Regions from separate parts of the Burkholderia sp. NLJ2 genome, predicted to be linked through region 2. Evidence: riboswitches for the same ligand, from Rfam matches in the RefSeq annotation. Region 2 holds a riboswitch; the other holds the start of a gene.

Region 1 (3,407 bases), on a different replicon from region 2:
CTGATCCTCGTGCTGTTCGGCGCGGGGCTGACGATCGGCAATACGATCGGCGGCAAGCTCGCCGACCGCGCGCTGATGCCGTCGCTGATCGCGATCCTCGTCGCGCTGATGGCCGTGATGGCCGTGTTCGCGAAGACGAGCCACCTGCCGGTCGCGGCCGCCGTCACCGTATTCGTGTGGGGGATCGCCGCGTTCGCGACGGTGCCGCCGCTGCAGGCACGCGTGGTCGAGAAGGCCGCGAGCGCGCCGCATCTCGCGTCGACGCTCAATATCGGCGCGTTCAACGTCGGCAATGCGGGCGGCGCGTGGCTCGGCGGCCTCGCGCTGGAACACGGCTTCGCGCTCGATGCGCTGCCGTGGGTCGCCGTCGCGGTGACGTTCGCGGCGCTCGTCGTTACGTGGCTCGCAATGCGGCTCGACGCGCGGGCACCGGCAAGCGGTGCGGCGCCGGCGGCGCAATGAGCGGCGCAACGACGACGCATTCGCGACGTCATGGCGACGCCATAGCGGCAGGAAAAGGTTCGCGAGAAACGCATTCCTCCGCGATGCTGATAACGGTGTGAAGATAACTTCGTTTGCCCGCGCAAGGCCGGGTGATAGCGTCTCGATACGCGCCATTGCTGGCGCAACCCGATTCCGATCCCGGCTTACCCCATACGCAGGGCCGCGCAGCGGCCCGGAGGCAATGCTATGTCTTCACCCCTGGCGCTGGTGCGCGATGTGTCTTCCTTCGAGTCCGGCGATGCCGCCGACGCGCGGACGTCTGCGTCGCTCGACCTTCTCGAGCAGGTCGTCGGCGTGAACCTCGCGCGCTTGCGCGCCGAGCGACAACTGTCGCTCGATGCGCTTGCGCGGCTGTCCGGCGTGTCGCGCGCGATGCTCGCGCAGATCGAGTCGGCGCGCAGCGTGCCGTCGATCAAGGTGCTCTGCAAGATCGCCGCGGCGCTGAAGGTGTCGGTCGCCGCATTCCTGCGCCGCCATGCGGTGAACGGCTTCGAGCACCTGGCGGCCGAGCGCGCGTCGCGCGTCGTCAGCTCGAACGGCCGTTTCTCGGCACGTGCGCTGTACCCGGAAGGCGAGCCGGCCGCGGCCGAATTCCACGAGCTGCGGATCGCGCCGCTGCATACGGAGCCCGGCACGCGCCGCGCGCCCGGCACGACGGTCAACCTGGTCGTCAGCGAGGGCACGCTCGAAGTCAGCGTGCATGACCGCCGCCAGTTGCTCGCGACCGGCGACGCGATCGTGTTCGATGCCGACCAGCCGTACAGCCTGCGCAACCCGGGCGACAGCGAAGCGCGCGCGTTCCGCGTGACGGTGAGCCCCGAAGTGCCGCCGCGCTGGCTCGTGCCCGACGCGGCGCACGCGGCCGGCTGATCGTGCGGGCCGCACGGAGCGGTTGCCGCCCCCATATCGGGCGGGATCGCGGCGCGGCCGTCGGCCGTTTGGACGATGCCGTTAGACGGAGTCGTCAGTAAGGTTATCCATGTTGTTCGCTGCGCCGCGCGCGCGGCTGTTGTATGCTTGGCCCGCCGTTGATGGGCAGCCCCCATCCGGCAATCAGTGCGTCTTCAGGGCGGGGCGAAATTCCCCACCGGCGGTAGGCTGGCGTAAGCCGGCGAGCCCGCGAGCGCCCGCGCAACCGCGCGGGGTCAGCAGATCTGGTCGAATGCCAGAGCCGACGGTCACAGTCCGGATGAGAGAAGATGTGCAGATAGTCATGTCCGCCAGGGCCGCTTCGCGATGCGTGCGAAGCGGGTTGTCGTTCTGTCTGTTTGCAATGCCCTGAAACGTTTTTCGCCCAAATCGTATTTGCGAGGAGCGTTTCACATGTCCTTGATGTCCCTTTCGTCGGCTCCCGCCGACGCCTTTGCCGATCTCCCGTTGCTGGATTCCGAACCGGTGCCGCCGCGCATCGCCGCTGCGCTCGAAGCGATGCGCGCGGGCCGCGCGGTCGTGCTGCAGGACGATCACGACCGCGAGAACGAGGCCGACCTGATCGTCGCCGCCGAGCGCATCACGCCCGAGACGATGGCGCTGTTGATCCGCGAGTGCAGCGGCATCGTGTGCCTGTGCCTGACCGACGACACGGTGCGCGCGCTCGAGCTGCCGCCGATGGTGCAGACCAACGAGAGCCGCAACGGCACCGCGTTCACCGTCTCGATCGAGGCGCGCGAAGGCGTGCATACGGGCGTATCGGCGGCCGACCGCGTGACGACGATCCGCGCGGCGATCGCCGACAATGCGAAGCCGCACGACATCGTGCGTCCGGGCCACGTGTTTCCGTTGCGTGCACAACCAGGCGGCGTGCTGGCGCGCCGCGGTCACACCGAAGGCACGGTCGACCTGTCGATCCTTGCGGGCCTGAAGCCGGCCGGCGTGCTGTGCGAGCTGATGAATCCGGACGGCACGATGACGCGCGGCGACGACGTCGAGCGTTTCGCGCAACAGCATGGATTGCCGATGCTGACGATCGCGGAACTCGTCGAATTCCGCGCGGCGCTGGCGGCTGCGCGCGAGCGTTGCTGCGAACCGGCCTGAGCGAGGAGGGAGCGGGCGCGTTCGCGCGCCCTTGACCTGGCGCGCGTGAACCGCCGCATGCCGGGTCGGCCTGACCCGGCCTGAATGAACGTCAGGACTGCACGTCGCCGAATTCGCCGCGCATGCCGGCTTCGACGAGCGCCGGCAGTTCGTCCATCCTGCGCATGATCCGCGTGATGCCCATCGAGCGCAGCGCGTCCGCGTAGTTGTCGGGGATGTGGCTTGCGCCGACGAATGCGATCGTCTTCATTCCTGCCGCGCGTGCGGCATTCAACCCCGATACGCTGTCCTCGACGACGATGCAGCGCGCCGGCGCCACGCCGAGCGTCTGCGCCGCATGCAGGTAAACGTCGGGGTAGGGCTTCGGCCGCGACACCTGCTCGGAACTGAACACGCGCTCGCCGAAGATCTCGGTGAGCGACGCGCGCTTCAGCGAGTTGCGCACGCGCACGAGCCGGCTGTTCGACACGACCGCGGCCGGCAGGCTGACCTTCAGCAACGCGTCGCGCACGCCGGTGATCGGCGCGAGCGATTGCGCCAGCGCGATCTCGATGTTGTGCTCGATGGTCTCGATGAAGTTGGCGGGCATCTCGACCCCGAAGCGGGATTCGAGCCCCGACAGGAAACGCGACGTCTGCTGGCCGAACGCCGACTTCGCGGCGGCTTCGAAATCGATGTGCGGGAAGGTGGCGGTCAGCGTTTCAAGCAGCACGCGGTCGGCGATGACTTCGCTGTCGACGAGCACGCCGTCGCAGTCGCAGATGAGGTGATCGAGCATGATGGTGAAAAAGCGGGATATCGGCGACGCCGATCGATTCGCCATCATACGTGCTTTCACGCGCTTGCCGCGCGACGTTTCGGCAAATTTG
Region 2 (3,407 bases):
CGACGCTGTTCGTGCGCGTCGACGGCACGAGCAATTCGTCGCCGAGCGCGGAGAACGTGTTCTGGCCGAACTGCACGCCGATCGCGCCTTCGAACGGGCCGATCTTGCGATGCCGCGCCTCGATGCGCGCCTCGTAGCCGCGGTTGCGGAACGTGGTTGCCGTCTCGCCGTTGTCGACTTCCTTGTGGCGGTAGTCGGTGTACGCGAAGTCGAATTTCAGCTTCGTGAACGGCCCGCTCAGGTTGCGCACCTCGGACGCGAGCGCAAGGCGTTCCTGGCGCATCCGCAGCCGCACGTCGCTCTCCGCGACGGAGCCGTAGTTCGATTCGTAGCCGCTGTACGACAGGCCCGCGAAGCCGTCCGCCCACGTGTACGACGCGCCGACCGCGCCGCCGTGCACGCGGCCGTCGCTGTTCGGCACGCTGCCTTCCGGCTGCGGCGTGTCGGGGCCGTCGATCGCGCGTTGCGCGCTGCTGCGCGCGTAGCCGGGAATGCGCAGCTTGCTCGTTTCGCGGTCGAACGCGTCGACGTGGAACGCGAAGCGGCCGTTGCCGCCTTCGACCTGCGCGGCGCCCGCGCGCACGGAATTCGCGCCGCCGTAGCGCGCGTCGAGCGCACCCGTCACGCCTTCGATCGCTTCGCGCGGAATCCGGTTGTCGATCGTGTTGACGACGCCGCCCACCGCGTTGCCGCCGTACAGCAGCGCGGCCGGGCCGCGCACGATTTCGACGCGTTCGATCGACAGCGGATCCTGCGGCACCGCATGGTCGTACGACAGCGACGACGCGTCGTAGGACGCGACGCCGTTCTGCAGCAGCCGGATCCGGTCGCCGTCCATCCCGCGGATGATCGGACGGCCGACCATCGGCCCGTAGGTGGTGGTCGACACGCCGGGCAGGCCGTTGAGCGTTGCGCCGAGCGAATCGGCCTGGCGGCGCGTCAGCGCGTCGCCGGAAAGCTGGACGGTCGGTGCGATCAGTTCGGTATCGCCGAGCGGGTTCGCGGTCACGAAGATCGGTGCGAGCGGGGTGGCCGCAGGCGTGCCCGACGCGGCGGGCGCATCGGACTGCGCGTGCGCGACGGCGGCGAACAGCATCAGCGAAAGGGGCGAAAGCGGGCGAAGCGGTAGACGAGGGAGGTCGCGCATGGTCGGTGAATCGGTTGGAATCGGATCGGATAACGAGCGATGCGGGTCACGGCTGGATACGATATATTGTTGCGTCAACGACGCGTTTGACCCGTTGGAACATGGCTCGGCGAGGCTCGGCCACCCACGGTGGAACGGCGTCGGGCGGACGAGCACGCGAAATGATATGTTATATCATTTCAAATTCCAAGCCGGCTGGCGGGGTTTCGTCGGGTTTCTGTCGGATCGGTGAAATGGGAGGCGGGAGCGGAAACCGGCGACGGGACGCGTCGGCCGGCATTCGTCGGGCGCGTCGACCGCATGAAACGGTTCAGCCGGCTTCGGGCAACCTGCGCGACGAGACTGTGATAGATTTCCGTCGCGGCCAATTTGCCGCGAACGTTCTCAGGGCGGGGTGAAATTCCCCACCGGCGGTAATCGCGCGATTGCGCGTAGCCCGCGAGCGCTTGCCGGGGATGGTTGTCACGGCAAGGTCAGCAGACCCGGTGTGATTCCGGGGCCGACGGTTAAAGTCCGGATGAGAGAGAGCGGGGTTCGTTGCGTACGCAAGGTACGCGGCTTGTCCCTGTGCGCCCATTCAACTCACACAGGATCAGCCGATGACCCAGATTTCCCACGTTTCCCCAACTGTCGCTCCCCGTATCGCTTTTGTGCAGTCGTGCTGGCACAAGGAGATCGTCGACCAGTGCCGAATCGCGTTTGTCGATGCACTGGGCAACGCGAACATGAGCGAATCGGATTGCGATTTCTTCGAAGTGGCCGGCGCCTTCGAGATTCCGCTGCATGCCAAATTGCTCGCGAAAACCGGCAAATACGCGGCCATCGCCTGTGCCGGGCTGGTTGTCGATGGCGGCATCTATCGCCATGACTTCGTCGCGCAAACGGTGATTTCGGGCCTCATGCAGGTACAGCTCGAAACCGAGGTGGTGGTGTTGTCGGCGGTGCTGACGCCGCATCATTTCCATGGATCGGACGAGCACGTCAAGTTCTTCCACGAACACTTCCTCGTGAAAGGTGCGGAGCTCGCGCACGCATGCGTCGATACGATCGGCAAGGTTGCGGCGCTCAAGGCGGAATCCGCGGCCACTGCGATGAAGCAGGCCGCCTGACGCTTGAGCCGCGCGATTTGGCGCGCGACACACGCTGTTCAGGGCGGGCCGCCGCGCGACGGACGACGTCGCGTGGCGGCGTTGCGGTCAGGTTCGCGTCACGGCGCGAAGAACACGTCCGTGCGGTTCGTCAGGTTGCCCGCGCTGGTCTGGACGAAGAATGGATGGAACGACGACGACGGGCCGACGTCGAGGCCCTGATAGTCGCCGATGAAGAAGCCTTCCGCGTTCGGCGCGAGCTTCATGTCGAACGGGCCGCCAACGCGCCGCTCGGCGACGAACGTGGTGCCGCCGTCGAGCGAGATCTTGCGCCAGAAGCCCGTCGGCAGCGTCGTCGTGTTCCCGGCCAGCAGGTCGCGGAAATCGTAGTGGGTGACCATCACGGCGCTTGCGTTGTCGACACGCACCGACGGATTGAAGGCCGGCCGGCCGGTCGGCGTGTTGACCTGCAGCGGCGCGCTCCAGGATGCGCCGCCGTCCTTCGACGTCGATAGCGCGATCTCGTCGTACTTGCCGCCGTTGAAGCGGCTGTCCTGCCACGCGACGTAAAGCTGGCCCGACGCGGGATCGATCGCGGGCTCGGGAATGATGTCGCCGGTGCGCACGGGTTCGCCGGTGTTCGGGTCCGTCACGCCGACCGTCTGCAATCCTGCGATCACCTGCGGCTTCGTCCACGTCGCGCCGTCGTCGGTCGACTTGATGAACGCGACCTTGCCGGCGGCCTTGCTGAACGGCGGCTGGATCAGGTTGAAGAAATCGTAGAGCGTGCCGCTCTTCGGATCGACGACGATCTGGTTGCCGATCGTCTGCTGGCGCGACGGCACGTGGACGATGACCTTCGCCTTGCTCCACGTCTTGCCGCCGTCGGTCGTCTTCGAGAACAGCGTCGGCCCGCGGAATGCCTGCGTGTGCAGGTTCGCGTACGGGTTGCCGTTCGGCAGTTCGAGGCGGTCCCATACCGCGTATGCGGTGCCGGCCTTCACCGGATTCGCCGTCACCGATTCCTTGTCGTTGAAGAACTGCGTCGTCGGTTCGTTGTTCGCGATCAGCAATGCGGGACTGCTCCACGTCTGCCCGCCGTCGGTCGATATCGATGCCGCAACCGCGTTGCTGTTGTTCGACTGGTTGAACGTGATCGCGACCGAGTACGC

Evidence for each region. Region 2 has a riboswitch for FMN ahead of R9B84_RS27165 (6,7-dimethyl-8-ribityllumazine synthase). Riboswitches for the same ligand answer to the same signal wherever they lie in the genome.
Region 1: another riboswitch for FMN. It lies ahead of ribB (3,4-dihydroxy-2-butanone-4-phosphate synthase); the one in region 2 lies ahead of R9B84_RS27165 (6,7-dimethyl-8-ribityllumazine synthase).

Annotation. Positions count from the first base shown of each region.
Region 1 is NZ_CP137808.1:3,041,336-3,044,742, reverse strand. It holds gene R9B84_RS14045 (MFS transporter) at 1-462, shown strand, start outside; gene R9B84_RS14040 (helix-turn-helix domain-containing protein) at 691-1,374, shown strand; FMN riboswitch at 1,561-1,709, shown strand; gene ribB (3,4-dihydroxy-2-butanone-4-phosphate synthase) at 1,828-2,538, shown strand; gene R9B84_RS14030 (HAD family hydrolase) at 2,630-3,316, opposite strand.
Region 2 is NZ_CP137810.1:1,085,529-1,088,935, reverse strand. It holds gene R9B84_RS27170 (TonB-dependent receptor) at 1-1,147, opposite strand, end outside; FMN riboswitch at 1,524-1,680, shown strand; gene R9B84_RS27165 (6,7-dimethyl-8-ribityllumazine synthase) at 1,747-2,256, shown strand; gene R9B84_RS27160 (sialidase family protein) at 2,355-3,407, opposite strand, start outside.